4 regions of the Treponema denticola genome follow, and region 2 is predicted to be linked to each of the others. Evidence: riboswitches for the same ligand, from Rfam matches in the RefSeq annotation. Region 2 holds a riboswitch; each other region holds the start of a gene.

Region 1 (7,433 bases), 1.4 Mb from region 2:
TAAGGGTGCGGTATTGTGTCATAAAAAAGAAGATTCCTAAAAATATAACTCCGGCAAGGAGTCCGAGGTTTTCCCATTTTGCTCCGCCGAAGCCTCCCATAAGCCAAAAGGTAATGCTTCTTATAGCTTCCCTGTTTTTTGTAGTAAAGACTATAAACGAAGAAAAGGCTGAAAAAATCGTGCTTATGGCAATACCGGCCATCAGTAATTTTGCGGAATTGGCTCTGCCTTTTATGTTGGCGGCATTTATTACGATTAAGGCTGTTCCAAAGGCGGAAAAGCAGGCACACAAGCCTACATAATTAGGCCCCAGTTTTGCACCCACGCCCAAAGCGATTGCAAGAGTTGCCCCAAGAGAAGCTCCCGATGAAATGCCCAATATATAAGGGTCTGCCAATGAGTTTTGTACTATTGCCTGCATGACAACTCCGGTTACGGCTAAGCCCATTCCGGTAAGACAGGCTAAAAGTATCCTAGGCATACGGACAATCCAAACTATGTCGATAGCCGACTTTTTAATTCCTTCAAGGCTTCCGGCACCTAAGATTTTAAATTGAGCGATTTTTAAGATTTCGGCGGGAGCTATGCGTACAGCTCCGAATCCTACCGATAGAACTATGGAAATTAAAAGTCCCGCCAAAGGAAAAAGAAGTGCTGAAGATAGAAAAACTATTTTCAGCACTTTGTTTTTATTGTTTTGCATATTATAGGTCAGGATATAAACCTGAGATAATTGTCTTTATTCCGTCATAGGTTCTTATGCCGCTGGCATAAACTTCACTTAAATTAATCGGAAAAACTTTTTTGTTTTGAAGTGCTGCTATGCTTTGTAAAGCATTATCTTTTGTGAGCATTTCTATAGATTGGTCTTTTTCAATATAGTCGCCGAAGTAAACCGTAAAGATAACATCGGGATTAAGCTCGATTAGTTCTTCCTTGCCTATTCCTTTTTTATCCTTACCTACAAGATCGGCACCGACCTGCATTGCAATTTGCCCGCCGATAGTTCTTTCCCCATAAACACGGTACTGGCCTTCTTTTTCTACTTCAATTATTATGGCCTTTACCTTTGTTTTGCCTTCGACGTGTTTTTTTGCTGCGGCAATTTCAGTTTTCATCTTATCGACAATTTCTTGAGCTTTGTCTTCTACATTGAAAATTTTACCTATATTGAGAATGTCCTGATATTCGTTTTCGAGAGCATCTTCTTTTTTTAAGCCTGAGTTTTGCCAAATGTAGGTTTTTGTACCTCTGTCATGCCAGAATTTTACATCTCCATAACGCTTTTCACCGAATAATGATGTCCATGCAAAAATAAAATCCGGTTCCATGTCGATAATTTCTTCTTTTTCAGGACGCTTGTCGCGGTAATCCACTTTGCTGAAAGCTTCTTTAAATTCGTCTTTAACCGGATCATCAAGCCCGACTGCAAGAATAAGCTTATCGGAAAGACCGAGGGCGAGCATTGTTTCGATAGGGCTTTGGTAAAAGGCGGCAACCTTTTCCGGGGCTTTTTCAAATGTAAGGTCTACAGGTTCTCCCGCATAATTATATGTGGTAATTGTTACAGGATAATGGGCTCCTTCCATTTTAGGCATTGATTTGCCCGAATTTTGTGATTGATCTTCCTTAGGACTGCATCCTAAAAAAAACGAAACTGCCAATAATAGCAGCATTGAGCGAAAAAAAATCTTTTTCATACTTCCCCCAAAAATAGTGTGTTTATTTTACGGCTTCAAACTAAAAGGTATAAGTTTATGCAGCGGGTACAAAGATACTTTTGGGATCTTATTAAGCTATAGAGAAAACAAAGATACTATAAGTTCCTTTAGTGTCCCGTACTTTATCGCTCGTAAAGCACAAGGCTTAGTCCTTTACAGGCAGGTATTCTGACTTCGAGTTTCAGCATCTTTTTAAGCCTTCCCCGATTTCCCGAGTGACATATTTTAAAAAGACTAGTCTCTTACAGCGGCGGGACCGTGACGGAATTACACCGTGCTTCCCTTTTAACCGAATTTCGGCACCTGTATGGTTTGAAAATTGTAAAGTAATTCTAAAACTTTTGTAAATTAATGTCAAGGAGTTTTTTATAAAATGAATGATTTTCCTATTGACATTTTTTATTCTTTATGGTATAAGGAACGCTGATATTGAAATTATGATTTAGGGCCTAAAAAGGGCTTTAAATCGGTATTCTTTAGAAGTTTTGCATTGCCGTAAAGCCTTTTAGGCAGGCGGATGCCGTCCTTGTTTAAGCAAATGAGGAAAGAAATCTTTAAAACTTCGCAGGATGCCAAACCAGTCATCGGAGTTACGGTTTACAGGTGATCAGGTGGGTCCGAATGCTGTCCGAAAACCTATGGGCGGTGGATAAAAAGCTTTTTTCTTTAAATAAAGAAAATGCTTAAATCTTATCTGATTTTAATCACTGTCTTATGTTTCTCCGGTTTGTTTCTTTGTTAAGCTTGTTTTTCGGTTACGAAAGACCGGTTAACTTTTTAATCTCGTCATTTTTAATGCGGGAAATATTAGACTTGCCTACGTCTTTTAGGAGGATCTCATGGCAAAGGAAAAATTTAACAGAACGAAAGTTCACATGAATGTTGGTACCATCGGTCACGTTGACCATGGTAAGACCACTCTTTCGGCAGCGATCACTACGTATTGTGCAAAGAAGTACGGTGATAAGCTTCTAAAATATGACGAGATCGACAATGCTCCGGAAGAAAAAGAGCGCGGTATTACTATCAATACCCGACACTTGGAATATCAGTCCGATAAGAGACACTATGCACACATCGACTGCCCCGGCCACGCTGACTATGTTAAAAACATGATCACCGGTGCTGCTCAGATGGACGGTGCTATTCTTGTAGTTTCTGCTCCGGACTCGGTTATGCCTCAGACAAAAGAACACTTGCTTCTCGCCCGTCAGGTAGGTGTACCTTCAATCATCGTCTTCCTTAATAAGGTTGACCTTGTTGATGATCCCGAACTTGTAGATTTGGTAGAAGAAGAAGTTCGTGAAACTTTGGCATCTTACGGCTTCCCTGAGGATACTCCTATTATTAAGGGTTCTGCATTTAAGGCTTTACAGGACGGTGCTTCCGCAGAGGATACGGCTTGCATCGAAGAATTGCTCCAGACAATGGACAGTTACTTCAAGGATCCTGTCCGCGATTCGGATAAACCCTTCCTTCTCCCCATTGAAGATATCTTTACAATTCAGGGCCGCGGTACCGTTGTTACAGGAAGAATCGAGCGCGGTATTATCAAGATGAACGAAGAAGTTGAAATTGTAGGTATTAAGCCCACAAAGAAAACCGTTGTTACCGGTATCGAAATGTTCAACAAGCTTCTTGATCAGGGTGAAGCAGGAGACAACGTAGGTCTTCTCTTGAGAGGTATTGAAAAGAAAGAAGTTGAACGCGGACAGGTTCTTGCCAAGCCCGGTTCAATTCATCCTCATACCAAATTTGAAGCTCAGATTTATGTTCTTTCAAAAGAAGAAGGCGGACGACACAGTCCCTTCTTCTCAGGTTACAGACCTCAGTTCTATTTTAGAACAACCGATATTACCGGAACTGTAAACCTTCCTGAAGGAACAGACATGGTTAAGCCCGGCGATAATACAAAGATTATCGGTGAACTTATTCACCCCATAGCTATGGATCAAGGTCTTAAACTCGCTATTCGCGAAGGCGGACGAACTATTGCTTCGGGTCAGGTAACTAACATTATCGAATAAATGATGCAAAAAACGGCGCTTGCGCTTTTTGCAAGTGCCGTTTGCATCTCTTCGGAGGAAATGATGACAAAGGAAAAGATTCGCGTAAAGCTTCGCGGATTCGATGTAGAGTTGGTTGATCAGAGTTCAAGGGCTATTGTACAGGCTGTTCAAAAAGCAGGTGCAAAGGTTTGCGGTCCTATTCCGCTTCCCACTCGGATTAACAAGTTTACGGTGCTTCGCTCGCCTCACGTAAATAAAAAGTCGCGTGAGCAGTTTGAAATGCGGACACACAAAAGGTTAATCGATATTATCGAACCTTCGGCAGAAGTTATGAATGCTTTATTGGCATTGGAGCTTTCAGCCGATGTTGATGTAGAAATTAAACAATAAGATTTAATCAAATCAATGGTAGACGGCCTTTAATCAGGGGTGCGTACCTTAGGAGAATTTAAATGATTGGACTGATTGGAAAAAAAATCGGCATGACCCAAATCTTCAATGAAGTCGGTCATCTTATGCCGGTTACGGTTATTCAGGTAGAACCCAATACCGTTGTTGCACTAAAGGACAAGGAAAAGTTCGGATACTCTTCAGTAGTGCTCGGTTTGGGTGAGCTCAAAGAAAAGCACACCAGCAAACCCTATGCAGGACAGTTCAGCGGAGACATCAAGCCTTTAAAACTTTTAAAGGAATTCCGTGATTTTGACAAAGAAGTCGCAGTAGGTGATAAGCTCGGTGTAGAGGCTTTTGAAAAAGTTTCGTATTTAGACATTACGGCAATTTCAAAAGGTAAAGGTTTTCAGGGTGTTATGAAGCGATGGGGCTATGGGGGCGGTAGAGCAAGCCATGGTTCTAAGTTCCACCGTGAAGCAGGTTCGACGGGACACTGTACAACTCCGGGTCGTTCTTTTAAAAATACGACAATGCCCGGAAGAATGGGTTTTGACAAGGTTACCGTTCAAAATTTGCAAATCGTAAAGATTGATCCTGAATTGGGTGTTATAATGGTTCGCGGTTCTGTTCCGGGTAAAAAGGATGCAACTGTATTCTTAAAATCCGCAGTAAAGCGGGCTAAATAAGGACGGTAGAAGACATGGAAAAGAAAGTCTATTCAGTCGATGGTAAAGAATTGAGGACAATTAATCTTGATGACAAGGTGTTCGGTCTTCCCGTAAATGATGATGTTATTTACTACGCCATCAATAATGAACTAGCCAATAAACGAGTCGGAACGGCTTGTACAAAGGGCAGAGCTGAGGTTCACGGTTCAAATGCCAAGCCTTACAGCCAAAAAGGTACAGGACGTGCAAGACGCGGTGATAAAAATTCCCCTCTTTTAGTGGGAGGAGGAACTATTTTTGGACCTAAACCTAGAGATTTCAGCTATTCTATGCCTAAAAAAGCAAAAAGATTGGCTATGAAGTCAATTTTGAGCCTTAAAGCTCAAAACGACAGGTTAGTGGTTGTAGAAGACTTTACGGTAGAAAGCGGAAAAACCCGCGACCTTGTAAAGATTTTAAATAACTTTGCAAAGGGTGAGCGTGCTGTTATTATTCTAAAGGACGATGATTCTTTGGTAAAAAGAGCAGGCCGCAATATTCCGCATCTTTCATTCTTGGCATATAACCGCCTTCGAGCCCACGATTTATTCTACGGCCGAAAAGTTATTATGCTTGAATCTGCCGCAAAAAATCTTTCTGAATTTTACGGATGTAAGGAGGCCGAATAATAATGGAATACAATGATATACTTATCGCGCCTGTTCTTACCGAAAAAAGCACAGAACTTCGCGAGCAGGGCAAATATGTTTTCAAAGTAGCACCTAAGGCTACCAAGATTCAGATAAAGGAAGCAGTACGAAGATTGTTCAATGTAAAAGTTACCGATTGTACTGTTGTTAATGTTCGAGGAAAGACTAAGCGTCTCCGCTACAAGGAAGGTAAAACTTCATCTTGGAAAAAGGCAACCGTAAAACTTGCTAAGGGCGAGACAATTAAGATTTTTGAAGGTGCGTAAGCCTTAATGTGCTTATGCTAAGGGGATAGCAAAATGGCTCTAAAAGAATATAAGCCGATGACGCCCGGATTGCGCGGACGAATTGATTTGCGAAAAGATGAAATTACAGCTCAAAAGCCTGAAAAGTCTTTGACTACAGGTAAAAAGAACAGAGCGGGACGCGATTCAAGAGGACGCATTTCAGTTCGAGGCCAAGGCGGCGGACATAAACAGAAATACCGACAAATCGATTTTAAGCGAAATAAATATGGTATTCCGGGCACTGTAAGGACAATCGAGTATGATCCTAACCGCAGTGCAAATATTGCATTGATTTTTTACGCCGACGGAGAAAAACGATATATCATCGCTCCCAAGGGTTTAAGAATCGGTCAAAAGATTATGAGCGGCGAAATGGCTTCATTGGATGTTGCAAATGCTCTTCCTTTGGAAGCTATTCCCGTCGGCTTTACCGTGCATAATATTGAGCTTACAATCGGAAGAGGCGGACAAATGGCGCGTTCGGCAGGTGCCGGCGCATTGGTTGCTGCAAAAGAAGGCGAATATGTTACCATAAGATTGCCTTCCGGAGAAACTCGCTTAGTAAACAAAAAATGTTATGCGACAATAGGCGAAGTCGGCAATGAAGATCACATGAATACAAGTCTTGGCAAAGCCGGTCGATCAAGATGGCTTGGAATCAGACCCACCGTTCGCGGTATGGCTATGAACCCGATTGATCACCCCCTCGGCGGTGGTGAAGGACGAGGAAAGGGAAGACATCCCGTTACTCCTTGGGGTCAGCCTTGTAAGGGTTATAAGACCCGCAAGAAGCGCAATCCTTCGGATAGCTTCATTGTCTCAAGACGAAAGAAGAAGAATTAGGGGGCTGCACAAGTGTCAAGATCAGTTAAAAAAGGACCTTTTATTGCAAAGAGTCTTTTTAAGAATGTAAACGAGATGAACAGATCGGGTAAGAAGAAACCGATTAAGACTTATTCCCGCTGTTCTACAATTATACCTGAAATGGTCGGTAACACTATTTCGGTACATAACGGCAAGACGTGGATTCCGGTTTATATAACCGAGAATCTTGTTGGACATAAACTTGGAGAGTTTGCTCCTACGCGCACATTCCGCAAACATGCAAACTCTGACAAGAAGGTTGGAAAATAGGTGAATGAAGATGACTGAAAGAACAGGATATCGAGCAACAACGAAATTTCTTATTGCATCACCTACCAAGGTAAGACCGGTGGCAAACGTCGTAAAAAACAAGCCTTATCCGGAAGCAATGGCTATTTTGGAAAATATGCCGCAAAAAGGAGCCGTCTTAATTTCTCAGACTATGAAATCGGCTGCCTCAAACGCTCTTTATAAAAACAAGCAGCTTGACGAAGATATGCTCTTTGTTAAGGAAATTATGATTGATGAAGGGCCCAGGCTAAAAAGAATTTGGTGTCGCGGCAAGGGCCGTGCGGACATTCTCTTAAAGCGCATGTGTCATATCACAGTTGTCGTTGACGAGAGAGCAGGAGAGTAGATATGGGACAGAAAGTAAACCCTACAGGATTAAGACTTGGTATAAACAAAACTTGGTCGTCTCGCTGGTATGCAGGCCCCAGAAACTATGCCGATTTACTGCTTGAAGATTTAAAGATTCGAGCTATGATTCAGGAAATCCCTGAATGTCAAAATGCTGATATTG
Region 2 (7,433 bases):
GCCCGGAGCAAAATCTTTTTGAAGCATCTTAGGCCCGTTGTTTAAAATCTGCCAGCTTCCTGCAGCACCGCCCCCGATCGCCGAAAGCATTTTTTGAGGGTCAAGGCCTGCAGCCTCGGCATAACAGACAGCTTCGACCGTACCGAAAAGGTTTGCGGCTACGGCTATTTGGTTTGCCATCTTAGTATGCTGCCCTGCCCCTGCACCTCCTTGAAGAGCCCAAGTTTTTCCCATGCAGGCAAAAAAAGGTTCCAACTCTTTAAAGGCTTTTTCATCTCCGCCTGCCATAATCGAAAGGGTGCCGTTTTTAGCTCCTATATCTCCGCCTGAAACGGGAGCGTCTACAGAAAAACATTCTTTTTTCTTTGCCTCATCATAAATCTTTTTTGCCAAAATCGGACTTGATGTCGTCATATCAGCAAAAATCGTTCCGGGCTTTGCGGTTTTTAATAAACCCTTTTCTCCGAAATATGTTTCTTCAACATCTTGCGGATAACCGACAATCGTAAAGATGATTTTACAATTGGGAGCAAGGCTTGCCGGATCATCATACCAAACAGCCCCCTTTGAAAGAATCTCTTCGGCGGATTTTTTTGTACGCGTAAAAACATGCATCTTAGCACCGGCCGCTCTTAATCTTTCAGCCATGCTCTTTCCCATAACTCCAAGGCCTATAAAGCCCACATCGCAATTTTCAACATTCATAATTTAAATTCTCCTTATAAAAATTTTTTGCGGGAAGCGGCAGCTTCCGAAAAAAAGTTATTTTTTCTTATAACAAATCCAATAAAACATTCCGACAAAAAAGGCTCCGCCTATTATGTTTCCGAGAGTAACGGGCATTAAATTCTTTATAAAAAATGCACCCCAATTTATATTTGAAAGAGCCTCGGCGGAAAGGCCTGAAGCGGCAGCATAGGCCGGAACGCTTTTCGAGAAAATCCCCGCAGGGATATAGTACATGTTTGCAACACTGTGCTCAAAACCGGAAGTTATAAAAAGCCAAATCGGGAAAAAGGCGGCAAGCATTTTTCCGGTCATATCCTTAGCGCCATAGCAGAGCCAGACCGCAAGGCAGACCAGCCAATTACACATAATTCCTAAAAAAACAGCCTGCACAAAAGAAAGCGAAACCTTGCCGTAAGCAATTTTTATTGTAATCCCGCCCAAAAGACTTGCACCGCTTGAAAGCTGTCCGCTTTTTACGATTAAAAAAGCAATAAAAACAGAACCTATAAGGTTCCCGATATAAACGGCAAGCCAGTTTTTAAGCATTGCAGTAAGGCTCACCTTTTTTTCTAAAGCAGCTGCAATGATTAAATTATTTCCCGTAAAAAGCTCGGCTCCGGCAAGGAGCACCAAGATAAGCCCTACAGGAAAGATAAGCCCTGCAACGAATTTTCCAAGGCCGTAAGTTTCAGGCTTGGCAAAAAGTCCGAAAGCAGCCATATTGGAGCCTTCCGAAGCAAAGGCAATAAAAACCCCTGCCAAAAATCCTAGGCAAAGCAGCTTCCACACCGGGGTCGAAGCCTTTGCAATACCCTTTTGCACCGTAACTTCCAAAATCTCAGCAGGATCACAATACATTTTTTCAGACATACACGCCTCCTTAATACCACTATGCAGATTTTATTATTAATTTATAGTTTTTCGATTTCTTCACAGCTTAAACCTGTAGCTTTTGTGATTGCTTCTACGGCAAACCCCATTTCAGCTAAATTTTTAGCAGTTTCCAGTTTATTTTGGTAAACGCCCTGAGATATTCCCTCAGCAAAGGCTATTTCCCGTTCTTCAGCACGCTGCACAGCTATATCTGTTTCATAATCATATTCGGCTAGTAACATATTCAATACCTCCTTAGTCTTGCGTTTTAAATAATCACGCAATATATCATTTGCTATACATTCTTCAATCGCTTTTTGAAAACCGTTTTGAGGATCTGTTTTTTTCCATCTTCGTACCGTTTCTACAAATATTGTGTACTCATACATCGTTTTGCAGTTTTTAAGCAAGGGATGGCGATTTTGCTGATTTATGTTTATTATCTTAACGGTCAACTCAAGATTAGGTTTTACCGCCTTTTCTATAAAAGCATCTGATAGTTTTAATGTTTTATCGGAAGGATAGGTTTCATCCCCATTATAAAATACATAAAATTCGGGCGTCGGAATGTTTAAGAGTTTACGGCTGTATTTTTCTTTTGATTCAAATAGAGTTTCATAAAGGCGGCTTATGTATTCAAGGCAACGTAAAGGCATATTTGGGTTTATAGTGGATTGATGCTCTACCAGCACTATGATTTTGTTATCAATAAGATATGACACATCATTATAGAATGTCATATAAAGTACCTGATCAAGCCTTACATTTTTCAGCTGTGCTGTAGCCGTAAGTTTGGTGCCGTGTAATGCATTATAAAGAGACAAAAAATTCTCTTTCGCCTTTTCATCTTCACTGAACAAATCAACAAAAACCGAATCCTTGTATTTTCTGTTTGAAGTACTCATATCACACCTCTTTTTAATTGGTAATGAAATTACAAATTATCCACTACCAATTAACTCTCAATCCCCCTTACAAATCAAGTATATCATAGAACAGTAGATTTTTCAATTGTCAGAGTGTTGAATCTCGATTGGATTGGTGTACCGATTTTGACATCTTGACTTATTTTTTATAAAAGTATAGAATTGTGTTTAAATAACGGTTTCGGTCTTGGTGCTCCTTTTAGCTAAGGAGTGAAAAGGGAATCAGGTGAAAGTCCTGAGCAGTCCGGCTGACGTAAGTGAGAGAGTTGGTTTTCAAAATGCCACTGGTTTATTCCGGGAAGGCGAAAATCAATGATGACCTCCGAGCCGTAAGACCTGCCAATGACTATGAGGGTAAAATGCAAGTTTTGCCCGTGCCGCACTCTGCTTGGACTCATGAGTTGCAGCAAAATTTATCGTGTTAATCATATTTATTTCCTCTATTGCTCCTTGGGCTGTTTGAAGATTTTGTCAAGTTTTCTTCGTTTAGCCTTGAGTACATCCGATTGATACCCTTGGGTGTACATTTTGAGGAAACCTAAATCCCTTTGCGGACCGGAATCGTTTTTCTTTATTTAAATCAAAATTCGAATTTTCTCCCTGATAACTTTCAAAAATACGGCTTTTAATGTATAATCATCATAAACTATTTTTAAGAAGGATTTTATGGCGAATACATACGAAAAACTTTTAAGCACTATAACGGAAGCTGCAAATACGGCTAATCTGGCAGAAGACGATTACATATCCCTTTTAAGCCCTGAAAGAGAGATGCATGTTTCAATACCCGTAAAAATGGATAACGGAAAAATCAAGGTTTTTAGCGGATACAGGGTCCAGCATTCTACATTAAGAGGCCCGGCAAAGGGAGGTATAAGATTTCACCAAGATGTAAACATCGATGAGGTACGCTCCCTTGCTGCATGGATGACCTTTAAGTGTGCCGTTGCCGACATTCCCTACGGGGGAGGAAAAGGAGGCATCTGTGTAGACCCTTCAAAACTTTCAGAAACGGAACTTGAAAAGCTGACAAGAGGATACACAAGGCGGATTGCATCTTTTATAGGCCCTAAGATAGATATACCTGCCCCGGACGTCGGAACAAATGCAAAGGTTATGTCCTGGATAGCGGACAGCTACAGTGAATATGCCGGAGAATTCAGCCCCGCAGTTGTTACGGGAAAACCGCTTCCTCTCGGCGGGTCTAAAGGACGAGTAGAAGCCACAGGCCGGGGAGTTCTTTTTGCAACAAGGGAAATTTTAAAGAAACTTAATAAAAACTTAAAAGACCAAAGTGTAGTTATTCAAGGTCTTGGAAATGTCGGCGGCGTTACTGCAGATCTTTTTTATAAAGAGGAAGCCAAGATAATTGCAATAAGCGATACAAGCAGCGCAATATACAATGAAAAAGGCTTAAATATTCCTCAAATACTCAAACACAAAAAAGAAGGAAAAAAACTCAATTCTTTTGCCGGAGATTTTACAAGGCTCTCCAATGAAGAACTATTGGAGCTTAAAGCCGATATTTTAATTCCGGCGGCCCTCGAAAATCAAATTACCGAAAAAAATGCATCAAATATTAAGGCTTCCATAATCATCGAGGCTGCAAACGGCCCCGTTACCCCTGAAGCCGATAAAATCCTCGAAAAAAATAACATTATAACTGTGCCCGATGTTCTTGCAAATTCAGGAGGCGTAATCGTTTCATACTTTGAATGGGTGCAAAACCTGCAAAGCTTTTATTGGACGGAAGAAGAAGTCAACAAGCGCCTTGAAGATAAGATGATTGAAGCCTTCAAGCTGGTATGGGATGAAAAAGAAGCCTATAATGTCAGCATGAGAAAGGCTGCCTATATTAAGGCTTTAAAGCAGCTTGTAGAAACTCAAAAAGTTAAGGGAATTAACTAAACCGGCTTTTTTAAAGTTTGTCTATCAGCATTGAACACTTACCCGACGGAATCGGCAAGGTCTTCTTCTTTTCGTTTAGGATATTTATGGTAAAATAATAGAGCTTTTCGCTTTCCATGTGAATCTCCCATCCCCTCTGGCTCTTGGACGAAAGAATAGTGATTAGGTTTCTTTTAAGGCTTAAGTTTTCAATACCCATGACTTCAAGATTGGGAACAGTCCAGTTGACAGTCTTACGCGGGAGACTTATCGAAAGACCTATAACATTTTCTATCATAAGACTTATTGTAGAAAGGCCGACCCTTAAAAGGTACTGTTTTCTAGGGAAAGCAGGTTTTCCCTTCCAATGTGCAGGCCCTTCCTTTACCGGAGAATAAGCTTCCCATAAGAAGCCTTGTTTTTTTGAGTTTCCTGCGGGAGAAAGGGTTTCAAGCACGTAGTATAAATGTCTTATAGCACATTCACGGGCTAATTCCCAACGGTTATATTTTTCAAGTCCCTTTATAACAACAAAATTTAAAATAGGAAAAACGCTGCCGCAGGCACCGTTTCCGGCCTCATCATATTCGGGCTCATTAGCGGCAAGGCTTGGAAAAGGATGATCAACACCGAAAGTGTTAGGGTTTGATAAATGTTCAACCAAAAGAGCGGCCTTATCTTCGTTAGGAATTTCGGCAAGCATGGGCCAAAAACCGGCGAGAGTCTTTTTCTTTATCTGGTTTCCTGAAGCATCAAGGTCATAATAAAACCCCTCCTCTTCATTCCACATCATAGAATTGATTCTGGTCTTTATCGTAAAATACATTCTCTTGTATTGGAAGTCTATTTCTTTGTCATTCAGTATATCTCCCAAAGCTGACATATAAAGAGCATTTATAGCCAGAGCCGAATTAAAATCGGTTAAAAATGCAGCTTCTTTTCGAGGGGTATTGGGCATATTAACTGCTTCGAGCGGTGTTTTATATAAACCGTTATCGGTTTTAAACATCTTATCAATCCAGTCCATGTACTTGGTCAAAACAGGCATAATATCCTTTACTCTCTTCTTATTTCCTGTTTTATGATAAATATTATATTCAGCCCAAGCAAATAGAGGCATTCCAAGACCTTCAGGATTGTCTCTTTTTATGACGGGTTCCTTTGTATCAAAATTATAACGGTTTCGTATAGCTCCGTTTGCTTCCTGGCGTTCGTAAAAAAAGTCCAAAGCAGAGTTAGGCGTATAATTTTTGTTTGAATAAACAAAAAAGAAAGATGAAAATATCGTTTCATATTGATTTAAAAAATTACCGTCATCTTCAGGATAAATAAAAAATCCCTCCGTACTCTGTTTACCGTCACCAGTTGAATGCCAAAATTCATGTACTAAGGCCCATGTTCTATCATAAATGTCTACAAAATCTTGATCATAGAAATGAACACGCGGAAAATCTCTTTTATTCACCTTATCTCCTTAAAATTCTCAAACAACAACATAATATAGTATACCACATTTTTATAAAAAAGGATAGTTTTTTACCGATATTTATAAAAAAAATTTAAAAAGCCTATGATTTTTTAATCATTATTCGTCTGCGGAATCGGAATTTTCTTCAGTTACTGCATTTGCTTCGGAATTTGCAGCAGTATCGTTTTCCGTATTAGGCACGGAAACAGGCACGGGCACAGGTGCCGGTGCAGGCGGACGCCCTAAAAACAGTACAATTTCTTCATCGTCTTTTTTATGACGTAATTTAAGCAGGAGGGTTCGGCTCCTCTCATCATATACATAACCTGAAGAATCGTAAATTTCAAAGCGCGGATCGGTTCTAAAATCTATGCCATGAATTTGAATTCGGTAAAAGGGCCTTATACCCCTCAAAATCACATAATGGGTTTCTCCGGCTTTAAAAGAAAACCTAAAACTTAATATTTTTGCATCATTTTTAAGAATATTAACATCCTTTGCAGATGTCCAAGCCCAAATACCGGCTTCTGCTTTTAGAGCCAAGGACTCGGCATGGGGATAGGTAAAATTATCTTTTATTGCCGAAGAATATAATTTTTCGGCATGAAGGATCATGACATCATTTGCCATGAGGCCCAATTTTTTTGCCTTATCTCCTTGAATGTCAAACGAAGCCGGAAGACTCGCTGACTCGCCTCCAAGGGAAAGGATGGATGAATATAGAGCTTGACCTACAGCCTTCCATGTTCTTTTTTCAGGGTATTCGGTCCCGTAGCGAATTAAAACAGCGGCCGAATCCAAAGATTTTTCTGTGTTGATAGTTTTTGCATCATCTGAAAGATATAAACCTTCATCTATCGAAAATAAAGAATTCTTTAAAACGGCTTCGCACTTTTCAGACTGTTCCATAAAGATATTTTGTCTATTTGGAAAATAAAGAGCATAATCCATTGCGGCAGCCAATATTCCGGCAGCATCAAAGGCGTTTAATGCTTCTTGAGCAGTGTTTAAGGCTGTTTTTTCCAAGGCCGGAATCAAATTTGTCCTTGAGCTATTTACTAAAAAAGGAATAAGGCCTTCTTTATGAAATGGAGATAAAACTCCTTTTGCTATACCGTTCTCAATATCTGTCAAGGTCTTTTTATCGGCTGAGGCAAGACTCTTTTCATTTTGAACAAGGTTATCATAAAAAGAACAGGACTTATAGGTCCTTTTATCTTTCGGCAAAAGAGAGGCCGGAGCTGTTGTCAAAGCTTGAGAATACTCGCCCCTAAAAGCTTTTTCTGCAATATATGCGGTTAATGTATCTTCGTTATAATTTTTTGCTGCAATATTATTTGAAAAATAACTTAAAGCTTTTTCTCTAAAAGATTGTTTTACTTGGTTATAGTATTCATCACTTGCAATGGGAATACGGGGAATCATGTCAAATTCCAAACTTTGTGATTGAACATAGGTCTCATAAAAAGCGGTCCGCTGCGAACTGGAAAGGATTAGATGGGGCAATTCCGATGAATCATCGGTATTACCGAACCCGTAACCGCCTCTAA
Region 3 (7,433 bases), 940 kb from region 2:
AAATAATAAGGTTGATTTTATAATTTCTTTTACTCATCCCTTTGATTCAGGCCTTACCATGGACATAGGTAAAAATGAAGCAGGCGAAATAAAAGGGTTAAAAGAATTTTATTCAATCCATAAAGAAAGCAAGACCGACTTAATGCCCTTTTTAAAAAAGGGAGAATTTGAATCTGCGGAAAACAAGGCCTTTGCATATACCCTTGAATTTAATAAAGAGGCCGGTTTTAAGGGAGGCGGAGATTGGGTTTTAGTTGCCGTTCCTCATCCTTATTTTGAAGCCGCCGATGACGGATATATTCAGCAGATAGCTAAGGTCTTTATTAACAAGGCCGGACTTTCAACCGATTGGCAGTCAAGGGTTGCCGAAGGCTATCCTGAAATTTTGCCCTTGGTAAAGCCATATGAGATTTGGGAGGGCGGTGTTATCCGTGCCCTTGTTTTGGACTCCGATGGAAAACCTGTGCCTTATGCTCAGGTTGAATTTGAAAACATGAACTACGATGTGGATATGGCAAACAAGAAATTTACCGGAGAACCCAAACTGCAAAAATCGGGTGCCGGAATGATAATGGCGGATAATACAGGCGTTTTCGAGTTTATTCCTCCTTGTCCTGGATATTGGGGCTTTGCTGCTCTTGGGGTAGGGAAGGAAAAGGAATTCGGTGGGAAAGAACTTTCTCAAGATGCAGTTATTTGGTTTGAGGTCAGTAAGATTGAAGATGCGGCCGAACAGGCTGATAGCACAAAACAAGCCGATATATCTTCTTCTGACGGAGAGCCTTCTGAAAGAGCAAAACCCAAGGAAGGATTTTCGCCTGCGGCCCTGATAATAGTAATCTTGCTTTTTGTGGTTATGTTCGCTTGGCCTCCTATCTTTAAAAAGATTTCGGATAAGGCTGAAAATAAGTAGGATAGTAAATAGATAACAAATCCCCATTGGTGTCCCGTTGGGGGCTTGCTTTTTTTTTGGAAATATTTATAATTACCCGAAGGTTATAGACAAATAAGGTTCTTAAATTAATTTTTAAGATTAAAAGGGAAACCGGTGAAAAACCGGCACAGCCCCCGCTACTGTAATTGAGTTTGTTTATCATAATGCCTCTATGTATTGGAAGCATAAGCCACTGTTAATATGGGAAGGCGATAAACTTTAAATCATAAGTCAGGAGACCTGCCTATTTGTATTACGAATCCTTCGGAGGGAAGGAAAGTCGGAAAACTCATTATTGCAACTCTATTTTACTGTCAGTCTTTTCTATAAGCGAAGCTGACGCCTTGCGTTTTTCGTGTTTTCTTTATTTAATCTCCGCTTTATTTTTAATTAAAAGTTTGCTGTTCCGTCTTTGGGGGCTTGCTTTTTTTTTGAGAATAAGATAGATTGTAAGTGTTGATTTACATTTGGATTTGAAAAAAAAGATTTTTCCGTGAGTTTAAAGCAAAACTTTTGGTCCTATCTTTTTTGAACTTAAGATTAAGAGTCTTTAGACTAAAATATTTATAGGAGAGTTTTTTATGAAAAAATTTACAGGAATAGTTTTACTTTTATTCTTGGTAGCTATGGCTTCATTTGCACACTTCCAAATGATTTATACCCCGACTTCAGTAGTTGAAGGCAATTCCGTTGACTTTAAGATTGTTTTTACACATCCTGCAGAAGCAGAACACGCAATGGATATCGGTAAAAACGAAGCCGGAGAAATCAAGGGTTTTGAAAAATTCTTTTCCGTGCACAAGGAAAAGATTCAGGATCTTCTTCCTTCCTTAAAGAAAACAGAGTTTACAACTTTAGAAAATACGGCTTCAGCCTATGACCTTAACCTAAATAAGGATAACGGTTTTAAGGGAGGCGGAGACTGGGCTTTGGTAGCTGTTCCTCATCCTTACTATGAAGGTGCCGAAGATGTCTATATCCAGCAGATTACCAAGGTCTTTATCAATAAGGCAGGTCTTGATACGGACTGGAGTGCAAGATGTGCCGAAGGTTATCCCGAAATCATGCCATTGGTAAAGCCTTACGATGTTTGGGTAGGCGGACTTTTCAGAGGTACTGTTGTAGACTCAAAAGGTAAGCCTGTTCCCAATGCGGAAATTGAAGTTGAATATATCAACTTTGATGTAAACATGAAAAAAAGCAAATTTGAGAAGAAGGCAAAACCAAAAAATGCCGCCGCTACTATTTTAGCCGACGCAAACGGAAACTTCTCCTTTGTTCCTCATAAGGCCGGATACTGGGGCTTTGCTGCCCTCGGTGCAGGTAATGTAAAAGAATTTGCCGGTAAAGAACTTTCACAGGATGCCGTACTTTGGATTGAGGCAGTGCCTGTCAAATAAGGATTGCCTTATGACATTGGGAATGGTTTTGACTATTTCTATAGTTGCAGGCGTGATTCTCTTACTCATCCGTAAATATTACAGGATATTTAAGGGTAAGGCTTCAGCCTGCAGCTGCGGAGAAAAAAATATCAATCCTAAGAGCGGCTGCGGTTGCGGATGCTGCGGCTGTTCTGCGGAAAATAAAAAAGGCTAGTTTCTTTTTACTTTAAGTCAAGAATTGTTTCTTGTTTAAATAAAAAGTTAGCTACATATAACTTATATTAACTTAAAGGAGTTTAATTATGGTTAATAAAAGAATGGGTGCAAAGATTGCACTTATACTGGTTACACTCGCAGTTATTTTTACTGCCTGTAAATCAATGCCTAGCACAATCGGAAGCATGAAAGTTGAAGCAGGCAAAGAACTTGCTGCGTGGAAAGGTGAATGGATTTCTATCGATATCGTAAAAGATGATAGTTCCTTAAATGCCGTATACAAAGAAACAGCGGCTAAGATGCCTTATTATACGGAAGATGGTTTAAAAGCTGCTGTTGCAGATATGTATGCAAGTCCTGTTGTAAGTGCAAAATTTGATGGAACAAATACTGTCATATTTACAATTCAAAAGCGGGATGGAAGTAAATTTGAAATGCCTTGCGAGTATAAGTACATCGGTAAACAAGCAGCTCCTGATCAAGAAGGCCTTTTTTGGGAAGCTTTTGAAGCTGTAACCGATACTAAAGAATTAAGGAGTGTGAAATATCTTATTCTGATTCCGCCGGATAGACATGGAGATGGTATCCTTCACTGGCATGGAAGATTCACCTCATATAGCATCTCATGGATTGTTGGAGGTGATAAATCATGGCCGACATATGTTCCTGCTTCAACAACAAAAGAAACAATGGTAAGCAATTTTGAAAATTCAATTAAGTCTATGACTAAATTCAGCCCTGTTTCTCCCTTTGAATCCTATGCCAAGTACGGCAAATGGATTAATACATTATCTATATTTGAAAATACAAGTAAAGAGGTTGAAGCTGCCTATGCAAAGGTTATAAAAGAATTTGCAGGCAAAAATCCCAAAGGCGGAGATTTTACAAAAGCTGAAATTATTGCCGAATTACAGAAAGGAAATAAATCCGTTAAGGACTATTCCCACATGGAATTTATCGTAAAAGACGGAAAAAATGAACTTGTTTTCTATAAAGGAAATAAAGAGGTCTTTAGATCAAGCTATATCCGAGTTGCTGCAAGTCCTTCAAAACCGTATATGACGATGAAGGCTGAAAGAAAAGATGCCGGTATGTATTCTTTGATTTCATTTGTAGTTGTACATGGTACAGCTCCTATGCAGCATTTTCACTTGTGGTACGGTAATAACGAAAAGGAACTTGAAGAGTTTGAAGGAACTCCCACCTGCTACAGGGCCGCTCTTACAGACGCTGAAATTGCAGCAGCTGTAGAGAAATCTGCAAGAACTCTTTTAGAAAAATTAACAAAGACTAAAAAATAAATTTTATTGGGAACCTATTTTAGGTTCCCAATTTTTATTAAGTTTATCAATATTTGATAATACCTTATTTTGACATAAGGAGGTTACTATGTCTAATAAAAATTTCGGTGCAAAACTTGTATTAGTTTTAATGGTTCTTGCAGTTATTTTTACTGCATGTAAGTCGATGCCTGACACAATCGGAGGCATGAAAATTGAACCCGGTAAAGAACTTGCCGCATGGAAAGGCGAATGGGTTTCGCTGGATTCCGCAAAAAATGATCCTTCTTTAAATCCTGCATACAAAGAAGCAGCAGCCAAAATGGAAAATTATACCGTTGAAGGTTTCAAATTGACCGTTGAAGGAATGTATAAAACATCATTTTCAAAGATAAAATTTGACGGAACAAACACTGTTGTGTTTACCGTAAAAGATGCTGATGGAAAGGAAAAAGAAATTTCTTCCGAGTATGTTTACAAGGGAAAGGTGCCTGTTATAGGTTATGACGGATATTACTGGGAAACTTTTGAAGCCGTAAAAAATGTACGCGGTCTTACTATGGCAAAATATATTATCTGCTTTCCCCCGCATCGAGATTCCGAAGGAGGACTACTCCATTGGCATGTAAGAACAGGCGGATCCAGTATTGACGCATTGGTAAAAGCCGATCCTATGTGGTGGCCTACCTATGTGCCTGCTTCAATGACAAAAGAAGAGCTTGTAAAGAATTTTAAAGATACCATAGGAGCTGTTGCAGGCATGTTCCCAAAATCTCCCTTCGAGCCTTATGCAAAAGAAGGAAAATGGATGAATACCTCTTTAATTTATGACAACACAAGTGCTGAAGTTAATGCCGCTTACGATAAAATCATTAAAGAATTTGCCGGTAAAAATCCTAAGGGCGGAGACTTTACAAAAGCTGAAATTATTGCCGAAATGAAAAAAGTATACGGCACGACAGATCTTTATACTCATATCGAATTTGTTACCGAAGACGGTAAGAACGAATTTGTAGTCTATAAGGACGGAAAAGAAATTCATCGAGCTGCTTATAAGAGAACTGCTGAAAATGCCTCCAAGCCCGGATTGCTTGCTGTGGTAACTGATAAAAAAGATGCAGGAATGTTTAAGACAATTTCTCTTACGGGTGCAGGAGGAAGTCCTTTACACTTCCATTTTTGGTATGGTATGAACGATGCCGATTTTGCTAAAATTAAAGGAAAACCGACTTGTCTTCCTGCTAATCTTTCAAATGAAATGATTGCTAAGCGTGTTGAAAATACTTGCCGCAAAATTTTAAAAGGTATTGTTGAAAAATAATTACATTAAAGATTTTTATATGAGGTATGATAAACAGTTGGGCATAAGTATTGCTCACTGTTTATCTGCCGATAGGAGAGAAAGAAAAATGAAAAAAAGAACAGCTGTTTTTATTTGTTTTTTAGTGTTGGGAGCAGCTCTTTTGTTTGCTCATGCCCCGATATTGCACTGTTATGATAACGGTGACGGAACCTTTACCTGTGAGGGCGGTTTTACCGACGGCTCATCAGCCGCCGGTGTAGAGATTCGAATCGAAAACCCTAAGGAAAAAGATGCAAAAAAGAAAGTTCTATTTACCGGTAAACTCGATAAAAAGGGTGAGATTACAATTAAGTACGCCGATATCAAGGTAAAAGACTTTTTAATTATCTTTGATGCAGGTCCCGGCCATGTGGTAAAAGTAAAATCAAGCGATATCGAAAAATAAGATTTACTTGATTTTTTTTAAAAAAGGGACTTTGTTTTTACACTGTCCCTTTTTTTTCGTTTAAAAGAACATCGGCACTGTGCCAACTTAAAGTTGCACATTTTATACGGGCAGGCATTTCGGCAAAGTATTCCAAGATTTGGGCATCTTCCAATTCTTCCTTTTCTTCCTCCGAAATTTCTTTTCCGCTCATCATCTTAAAAAATATTTCTACCTTGCGTTTTCCTTCTTCGGCTTTTTTCCCTCTTATAAGTTCAATCAGCATATTTGTAGAAGCCGTAGAAATAGCACAGCCCCTTCCTAAAAAGGACGCTTCTTCTATGATTCCATCTTTTTCCCTGATAAGCAGAGTAAGGTCATCACCGCATGAAGGATTATGACCTCTTTCTATCTTTACTCCTTCGCCCGAAAGTTCGCGGCAGTTTTCTTTTTTTCGGGAGTATTCTAAAATCATTTCCTGATAAATTGTATCTATGTCCATTTATGTTCCTTATCGATGTTATTTTTTAAGTTTTTCTAATCCTTTAAAAAAACGCTTTTTACTTTTTTTAAGGCTGTAATCATAAGGTCTATGTCTTCCTTGGTGTTGAAAATAGAAAAACTTGCACGGCAGCAGGAATTTATGTTTAGGTAAGCCATCAGGGGCTGAGTACAATGATGTCCGCTTCGAACCATAACACCGTATTCGTTTAAGATGTAGGAGGTGTCATGCGAGTGCACGTCTTTTACATTAAAGGCTATTATACTCGCCCTCTCCTCAGCATCGGTGCCGTATGTTTCTACAAAGTCAAGTTTTTTTAATTCGGAAAGAGCATAAGAGTCCAATTCTTTTACGGTTTTTTCTATATTGTCATAGCCGATTTTTTCGATATATTCTATTGCATTTTTAAGAGAAACTATGGCAGCTGTATCATGGGTGCCGCCTTCGTATTTATAGGGGGCTTCCTTAAACTCGCTTGATTCTTCTGTAACAAAGTTTATCATATCTCCGCCGTATAAAAATGGAGGCATCTTGTCCAATAGGTCTTTTTTTCCGTAAAGCACCCCGACACCGAAGTCCGAAAAAATCTTGTGTCCCGAAAAAACCAAAAAGTCGCAGTCAAGGGTTGATACGTCCTGCTTGTAGTGAGCAATGGCTTGGGCTGCATCAACCACAACAACGGCTCCGCTCTCATGGCTTAGTTTTATTACCTCTTCTACAGGGTTTATAATTCCTGTAGCATTTACCACGCTTGAGATGGCGACCACCTTTGTTTTGGAAGAAAGTTTAGCCTTAAAGTCATTTATGTCCAAGGTGCCGTTTTTGTTAAGGTAGATAAATTTTACGGCAGCCCCCGTTTGTTTTGCAACAAACTGCCAAGGCACGAGGTTTGCATGATGGTTTGATACTGCCAATAGAATTTCATCTCCGCTTTTAAGCTGTGATAAGCCATAACAATAGGCAACTATATTGAGAGCTTCGGTAGAATTTTTTGTAAAGATAATGCTTTCAATTTTGTCGGCTCCTATAAATTCGGCCGTTTTTTTTCGTGTTTCTTCAACCAAAATAGAAGAAGCTATTGCAAGGGAATGAGAGCCTCGGCCCGCATTTCCGTTTGAGTGTAAAAAATATTCTTTAATGCCTTCTATAACCGATAGAGGCCTCTGTGCCGTTGCCGCCGAATCCAAATAATGAATGTTAGGATTTTGCATAAGCAATGGAAAATCGTTTTTGTACATTTATTTCTATGCTCCTTAAAGCCGCATTTCTCTTTATTTTACATAAAAATAAACCTTTTGTCCAGCAATGGGGAAGGGGGCGAAAAGGAATTAAGATGAGGTAAGGCTTGACAAGTAATCAAAAAATGATTATAATTTACATATGTATAGGGTA
Region 4 (7,433 bases), 1.3 Mb from region 2:
ACATAATGGGTTTCCCCGGCATAATATGAATGAGCAAAAAGCTAAGAGATATTATCATATAAACCGTACACAGAGCGTACAGAAATTTTTTACCCGTTGATCTCATTTTGTCTTTGAAGCTTTATTTTTTTATTGTTCTAAGCTCAAACCATGTTGTCGGATGGATGACACCCCAAGAAGGATAGTTATCCCAGCCCTCATACTTATCCGTTCTATATGGGAAAAAACATTTTTCCCAACAAAGCGCCTGAGCAAAAGCAACATCATTTGCCATAGCTTGAAGTTTTCTTACATTTTTGATGTAGGTCTCATCATCGGAAGCCCGCTGCATGGCAAAAAAGGTGTCTTTAAATTCATCATTATGAAAGGTTCCCCAAATCCATGTATTTTCACCTTCAAATCTGGGATCGGCTAAAAAATACCTAAAAGCACTTGTATATTGAGCCATTCCCGAAGTGGTATAGCCGATTGAAATATCATAATTTCCATCAATTATATTTTGCTCCCAAACTTCGTCGTTCCTTAAGCTTTCTTCATCGACATAAGTCTTAACGCCTATGTTTTTTAACGAGGCCATAATTACATCGGACATGCGGTTAAACAGTTCCTTATTTCTAGTTGAAAATTGCTGTGTTACCATAACTTTTAATTCGGAACCGTCCGGGTATTCTCTAAATCCGTCCCCGTTAATATCTTTATAGCCTGCTTCATCCAAAAGACGTGCAGCTTCTTTTATGTCGGTTTTAAGGATGGGTAAAGACGGGTCAAAACCTTTACATGAAGGAGGTATAATGCCTGCACCCGGAGCCGTACCGTACGATCCATTAATAACGGCGGCAAGTTTACCGTAATCGAATGCAAGCCTGCAAGCCTTTCGGAAAGCAATATCTGTACACGGCTTTCTTTCCATTCCATATGTAACCTGATAGTTTCCGGCATAATCGCTTTCACCGAAATCTATTCCGTCGGTTCCTTTAAAAGAATCGATTACGGTAACATCAACGGAATTTGCATAATTGAACATAGCATCTATTTCTCCGTTTGCCATTGCGAACATAAGCGTATCTTCACCCGAATAAGTCTGTACGGTAATTTTGTCAACGGTAAGCTCTCCCAAAAAGGCATTTTGAGGAACAGCTTCATAAACGGACGTTTGAGAATCTTTATCGAGAGAAACAAGACGATAAGGGCCGCAGCCTAATGCGGCATCCTTTCCATTATATTGGCGATAATCTTCAACACCTTCCCAGACATGTTTAGGAAAAACCAAAGCGCTTAAAACCGCATTATTAATCCAATAATAAGCATCAGGCTCCGAAAAGGTAAGAGTACATTCGTTTTCTCCGGTAATTTCCCATTTTTCTAAGTTTTTTAAAGAACCAGTTTTTCTTACGTTTTTCATAAAATCAAATGTAAAAAGAATATCGTCTTTTGTAACCGGCTTTCCGTCATGCCAAACAGCCGTAGAAGGAAAAGTAAAAACCAATTGTTTTGCATCTTTGGAAATGCTAAAGGATTTAAAAAAATACGGGTGTATTTTTCCGTTCTTATCGGTGTATACAAAATGTGCTTGCGTTAAAGCGTTGTACTGTAAGGCGTCTGGTCTCTGCCTTTGCGAGCTGAAATCGTTTTGCTGAGCTAAATTAGTACCGATAACAAGATTTTCAACGTGCCCGCCTTTTTGAGCTTGCTGAGGCAAATCGGTTTTAGAACAAGCAGCGGACAGAACAAGAGCTGCAAATGCAGCCGACAAGATTTTAAAAAATGAGTTTTTCATAACCCCTCCAAAATATTACCGATATCCGCTTTAATGCAACAAATCCTCTCACAGGAAAAACCTGCAAGAGGATTTGTAAATACAAGGAAGCACCATACAATGCCGATAAGTATCTGCAATCCTCCCCGTCTCTCGCAAGGAGCAAAAGCTAAAATCATTAGGGCAAGTCTTCCGGCTTAAAAGTCATCATTCTTTTCGCCTTCCCAAAAAACTCAGTGGCATATTGAAAAGAACTCTTTAATTACGGCAGCGGGACTGCATAGGATTTTCACCTATTTCCTTTTTAATCGGCAATTACGCCGAACCTTAATGCGATTTCGGTTGTTTAATTTTAAGGAAAATATTTTCCAATTGAGAATGAGTATATCTTTTTTTTATATTTAATACAAGTACACATATCAAAATTAATATATTTATTACAAAGGAATAGATACCGGCTCTTTACTAAAAATAACAGGAAAATAAAATATTATATACCTTTTTTTGTAAACAAGAATATAAGGCAGCCCCTGTTATACATTACCTCACTTAAACTATAATCTCAGTCTTCCAATCTTTGATAGTCCGATTAGCTTCGTCAAAACTTGAACCGATTGCTATAATTTTTTTACCGCGGCCTGAATACTTGTCGGCATAGTTTTTTTCTTTGATTTGTTTTACGGCATTTTCCGCCGTTTCATTTGAGGTAAGCTTAAATTCAAAGATATAAACCTTATCTTTAAATTCGACAACGCAATCAGCCCTGCCTGTTGAACAATGAACTTCCGTATGCACAAACTGATTCATCAATGCAAATACAAGATAAACGGCAGTCTGATAATTTTGTTCACGCAAGGCTAAATCTTTTTCAGTTAAGTTATCGTAGGGTATTCCTGAAATTATTCCCTTCATCTTTTGCATAAAGCCGTCTACATCTCCGGCTTCTATCTGCTCGTAGAATTCCCAAATCGAAACTCCCGTTTTATCGGTTCTTATCGAGGTATAGGCAGGCAACAAGTTATCCAAAAAACCGTAACGCACTTCATCATTCGGAAAGCCCAAGCGGTACAGTCTTGAAAAATCGTTATAGTCCTTAATTGTCAAATATCCCGATTGGAAAAGAATGGGTAAGGGATTTATTGCATCTGCTCGGTAGGCTTCCAATCCGGATTCGTTCATCTTTACGTTTCCGTCAAGGTCGGGGATATTGTAATAAGCTTTCTTTAAGTATTCTACTAAAAATGTCGGCGTACCTGTTGCAAACCAATAGTCACGCATCCTTCCATCGGCAAAAACATTTAACAAGCTAAATGGATTGTACATATTTTTTCCGTCTTCGGAAAATTTATAGCCGTCATATCTTTGCTTTAACTTTGCAAGAGCTTCCTCATAAGTCAAGCTATTATTTTCTGCGAGGGCTGCAATCTCAGGTTTAAAATCGGCTTCAAGCTCTTCTTGAGAAATGCCGCAGACAGCAGAGTAATCCGACAATAGGCTTAAATCCCGTAAGTTGTTTAAATCGCTGAATATGCTGACCTTACTGAATTTTGTAACTCCGGTTAAAAATGCGAAGCGGAGGTATTGGTCTGCACTTTTTATAACGCCGAAAAAACCTTTAAGGATTGTGCGGTAGGTTTCGTTTAAGGCTTCATCCTTCCACATCGTTTGAAGAAGAGGCTTATCATATTCATCGATAAGAATAACAGCCTGCCTGCCGGTTTTTTCATAGGAGGCCTTTATTAAATTTTGAAAACGGTCGGGCAGGTCAAGGCCTGTACTTCCATATATTTTTTCATATTCGCACAAAAAAGAAATCAGTCTATTTAAAAGACCTTCCTTAGTATCATAAATACCCGTATTAAAATCCAAATAGAGTACAGGATACTCCTGCCAGATTTCACGTTTTTCTTTTTCGGCTTCTTCAAATTTCTCAATCGCTAAACCCTTGAAGAGCTCTTTTTGACCGAGGAAGTAGGCTTTTAGAGTGGAAAGCAAAAGGCTTTTCCCAAAGCGGCGCGGACGGCTTAAAAAGTGGACTCGGCTTTCGTTTACTAATCTCCAAATAAGCTCCGTTTTATCTACATAGACAAAACTTTCTTTTCGTAGAACCTCAAAACTTTGAACGCCTATGGGCATTTTTCTAATCATACTCATAAGAACAAGTATAACAGAAAAAAAAGAAATTGGCAACATAAATTATTGAGATAAAACATTAAAACCCTTGACCGATTTTTAATCATATGTTAGAATTGTCTTACATATTTAGATATTAACTTTAGAGAGGAAATTATGGAAAAAAGCGATACAAAATTAAACCTTTTTAACAATATCTTCTATTATTTAGGAGTTTGGTTAAAAACCTTTCCGGCAGGTATTTTCTTTATGCTTATTTCGGTGCCTATCCGCATTTTTATGATTTATCAAACCATTCTTATCCCGAAAACCATTATATTGGGTATTGAAACCGGAGCAGAGGCTAAGGCGATTTTACTTTCCATATTGACGGCAGGGCTTTTGATAACAGCCTGTAAAATTATCATACAGATACTTGAAACAAAACTGATGGCTCTCGGCTCCCGCCCTCTATTCCATATTTATTCGGTACCTGTAAATAAAAAAATGTTTGAGCTTAACTATCAAACCCTTATTTCTCCCGAAGTGCAAACAAAAATAACCAAGGTAAAAAACATAGTCATGACGGGAAGCTCGGGCGGTCCCTTTCATTTTTTCGGACTTAATTTATCCTTTCTTTTAACCGCAATTGCAGGAGCTTTTTTCTTCAGTTCAGGTATTATAAGCATCGACTTAATTCTTCTATTTATTGTCTTGGCTTCAGGAACCGTAAATTTACTGTACGGAATCTATACGGGAAAATACACACAAAAAAACATGGAAGACCGCGGTGATGACGAAAAAAAAGAGAGCTACATTCTTACAACGTCGGAAGACAGACGCTTTGCAAAAGACATCCGCCTTTATAAAATGAAAGATTGGCTGATCAAAAACTTTGAACACTATCACGGGCGAGTAAAAAAATTTTTGAGGGCAGAATCAAATGTACAGGCAGGAGGAAAAATTCTAAATGCCTTAATGATTTTTATAAGAGATGTTTTTGCCTATATTTACTTAATTTATCAATTAAACGCCGGAACCATTGCCGTTTCTCAATTTGTTTTTCTTATCGGCTTGGTCATGGAATTCTCAAAATGGATGGACGCTATTGTTCTTCAAATAAGTAACCTCATTATATTTAACAGCGAATTAAGTCAAATAAGAATTTTCTTGAACACTCCCGATGAAAAAACAGGCGGAGAGCTTACCGTAAATGATACGAACGAAAAACCTTCAATCGAATTTAAAAATCTTTCTTTTAGATATTCGGAAAACGCAGCATGGATTTTTAAAGACTTTAATTTAAAAATTGACGCAGGAGAAAAGTTAGCTCTTGTCGGTATCAACGGAGCGGGAAAAACAACGCTTATGCACCTTTTAATGGGGCTTTTAGAACCCACCGAAGGCTCCGTATTAATTGACGGAAAAAACAGCACGGACTTTAAAAAGACGGAATACTATAATTTGTTTTCTCCGGTATTTCAAGATATAAATATTTTTCCGGAAACTTTTGCAGCCAATATTGCCGGAACGGAAAATATAAATGAAGAAAAATTAAAAGATGCAATTAATTCGAGCGGTTTAAATGAAATGGTTTCAAGTCTCCCGAATGGCAGCCAAACTATTTTAGTAAAAGAAAGCAATGATGAAGCAATCGATTTATCCGGCGGACAAAATCAAAGGATGCTGCTCGCCAGAGCTCTTTATAAAAATGCAAAAATAAATATTCTGGATGAACCGACAGCAGCCCTTGACCCGATTGCGGAAAGTAAAATATATGAAGAGTATGATGCAATGAGTAAAGAAAAAACTTCTATTTTTATTTCGCACAGACTCGCATCTACAAAATTTTGTGACAGGATTATTTTACTGGAACACGGAAAAATAATAGAAGAAGGCACTCATAATGAACTTATGAATCAAAATAAAACATACAGAAACATGTATGATGTTCAAAGTAAGGATTATAGGCAAGTCTAAAAACTTTGTTAGATTTTTAGACTTGCCTGACGAGTTTTTAATAGTCTTTAACTTATTAAAAACATCGTAAATATATTTAAGGAAGCCCTCTAAAAACTGAAGTTTTTAGAGACCATAACAAGGAGATGAAAATGAAGAGGCTTAAAAGATTTTTTAGAATGTTTTTTTATGTTGAAAAAATAGAAAGGGGGCTAATGTGGAACAGCATCTTTTTTAATATAATAGAGGCCATACGGCCTTTTTGCCTCCTTTATTTATCCAAGATAATCATTGAAACGGTAACATCACAAAGATTACCTAGTGAAGTTTTAAGATCGACTCTTATTCTTTTAGCGGCATTTATGGTTTTATCGATAATTTCAGGAATATTGGAAAAACGCTTTATGTACCATTATAAGTGTTTTTCTAAAAAACATACTATGGAAAAAGCTCTTAAAGTTTTAAGATTAAATTTTGAACTTACCGAGCAAAACGAATTTCAAAACGATTTAAATTCAATCAAGCAATTTGAACGCTTTATAGTTTTTTCTCATGGTGATTTTATAAAAAACACAGGTACCTGTATAGCCGGATTTATAGGAGCAGGCATCGCCCTATATTTTTTTATAGGCCTTTTTAATCCCCAAGGCTTTATGGGCCTTTCAGGAGCATTTATAAATTCAGCCTTTTTAATTCTTTTGATAGCCTTTAATATAATTTCTTTTTATTTATCAAAATATATTTATAAAAAATTCGGAGAACATATTTCGGGAGAAGTCAAAAAAAGTGCCCGTTATATAAAATCTTATATGAATTTAATTTATGATTATAGGACGGGAAAGGATATTAGATTATATGATAAGGCCTTAGCCGAAAAGTATACAGGCACCTATCTTGCAATGCAAAAAAGCACTCATGATTTTATGGCGAAGTTTTTTTCCCGTACTGTCGGAGCAGCCAAACTCCTCGAAGGCTCTCTTTTAGTTTTAGTTTTCTTATTTGTAGGTTTAAAAGCCGTTTACGGTTCCATCGCCTTGAGCGAAGTGTTTTTTTTCATAGGAGCTATAAATGTTTTTTCTACTCAAATAAATTTAACATTGGACGGATTAACAATCCTAGTTCCTTCGGATAAGTCCCGAGAAAAATTATTAAACTTCCTCGATATAGACGAAAAAAAATACTCAGGAAAACTTTCCATAAAAAAAGACGAACCCATTGTGTTTGAATTAAAAAATATAAGTTTTAAATATCCCGACCGGGATAAATATGCCCTTAAAAATATAAACCTAAAAATAGATTCAAGTCAAAAACTTGCAATGGTCGGTAAAAACGGATCGGGAAAAACCACTCTTATCAAATTGCTTGTAAGGCTCTACGAACCGACTGAAGGAGAAATACTTTTAAACGGAGTAAACATAAAAGAATATGATTATGATGAGTACATAGATACATTCTCGGTTGTCTTTCAAGACTTTAAATTATTATCGCTTAAATTAGGCGAAAATGTTTCCGCATCAAGTTCGTATGATGAAAAAAAAGTTGCCGATGCTCTTTCAAAAACTGGAATGGAAGCTTTTTATAAAAAACATGGAGGCGAAGCCTATCT

The links. Region 2 has a riboswitch for cobalamin ahead of E4N78_RS04535 (Glu/Leu/Phe/Val family dehydrogenase). Riboswitches for the same ligand answer to the same signal wherever they lie in the genome.
Region 1: another riboswitch for cobalamin. It lies ahead of E4N78_RS11290 (ABC transporter substrate-binding protein); the one in region 2 lies ahead of E4N78_RS04535 (Glu/Leu/Phe/Val family dehydrogenase).
Region 3: another riboswitch for cobalamin. It lies ahead of E4N78_RS09290 (DUF4198 domain-containing protein); the one in region 2 lies ahead of E4N78_RS04535 (Glu/Leu/Phe/Val family dehydrogenase).
Region 4: another riboswitch for cobalamin. It lies ahead of E4N78_RS10885 (ABC transporter substrate-binding protein); the one in region 2 lies ahead of E4N78_RS04535 (Glu/Leu/Phe/Val family dehydrogenase).

The regions. Positions count from the first base shown of each region.
Region 1 covers NZ_CP038800.1:2,386,805-2,394,237, reverse strand. The annotation lists gene E4N78_RS11295 (FecCD family ABC transporter permease) at 1-703, opposite strand, end outside; gene E4N78_RS11290 (ABC transporter substrate-binding protein) at 705-1,700, opposite strand; cobalamin riboswitch at 1,863-2,043, opposite strand; gene E4N78_RS11285 (hypothetical protein) at 2,157-2,306, opposite strand; gene tuf (elongation factor Tu) at 2,561-3,748, shown strand; gene rpsJ (30S ribosomal protein S10) at 3,812-4,120, shown strand; gene rplC (50S ribosomal protein L3) at 4,183-4,809, shown strand; gene rplD (50S ribosomal protein L4) at 4,824-5,459, shown strand; gene E4N78_RS11260 (50S ribosomal protein L23) at 5,462-5,746, shown strand; gene rplB (50S ribosomal protein L2) at 5,780-6,610, shown strand; gene rpsS (30S ribosomal protein S19) at 6,623-6,901, shown strand; gene rplV (50S ribosomal protein L22) at 6,906-7,268, shown strand; gene rpsC (30S ribosomal protein S3) at 7,271-7,433, shown strand, end outside.
Region 2 covers NZ_CP038800.1:999,640-1,007,072, reverse strand. The annotation lists gene E4N78_RS04550 (NAD(P)-dependent oxidoreductase) at 1-705, opposite strand, end outside; gene E4N78_RS04545 (formate/nitrite transporter family protein) at 763-1,599, opposite strand; gene E4N78_RS04540 (Rpn family recombination-promoting nuclease/putative transposase) at 1,641-2,507, opposite strand; cobalamin riboswitch at 2,700-2,886, shown strand; gene E4N78_RS04535 (Glu/Leu/Phe/Val family dehydrogenase) at 3,195-4,436, shown strand; gene E4N78_RS04530 (MGH1-like glycoside hydrolase domain-containing protein) at 4,447-5,880, opposite strand; gene E4N78_RS04525 (hypothetical protein) at 6,001-7,433, opposite strand, start outside.
Region 3 covers NZ_CP038800.1:1,944,601-1,952,033, reverse strand. The annotation lists gene E4N78_RS09295 (DUF4198 domain-containing protein) at 1-913, shown strand, start outside; cobalamin riboswitch at 993-1,195, shown strand; gene E4N78_RS09290 (DUF4198 domain-containing protein) at 1,516-2,334, shown strand; gene E4N78_RS09285 (hypothetical protein) at 2,345-2,530, shown strand; gene E4N78_RS09280 (ZinT/AdcA family metal-binding protein) at 2,619-3,833, shown strand; gene E4N78_RS09275 (ZinT/AdcA family metal-binding protein) at 3,922-5,133, shown strand; gene E4N78_RS09270 (hypothetical protein) at 5,222-5,560, shown strand; gene sufU (Fe-S cluster assembly sulfur transfer protein SufU) at 5,598-6,041, opposite strand; gene E4N78_RS09260 (SufS family cysteine desulfurase) at 6,077-7,279, opposite strand; gene E4N78_RS09255 (hypothetical protein) at 7,422-7,433, shown strand, end outside.
Region 4 covers NZ_CP038800.1:2,320,462-2,327,894, forward strand. The annotation lists gene E4N78_RS10880 (ABC transporter permease) at 1-58, opposite strand, end outside; gene E4N78_RS10885 (ABC transporter substrate-binding protein) at 122-1,777, opposite strand; cobalamin riboswitch at 1,922-2,101, opposite strand; gene E4N78_RS10890 (ATP-binding protein) at 2,306-3,910, opposite strand; gene E4N78_RS10895 (ABC transporter ATP-binding protein) at 4,046-5,848, shown strand; gene E4N78_RS10900 (ABC transporter ATP-binding protein) at 5,980-7,433, shown strand, end outside.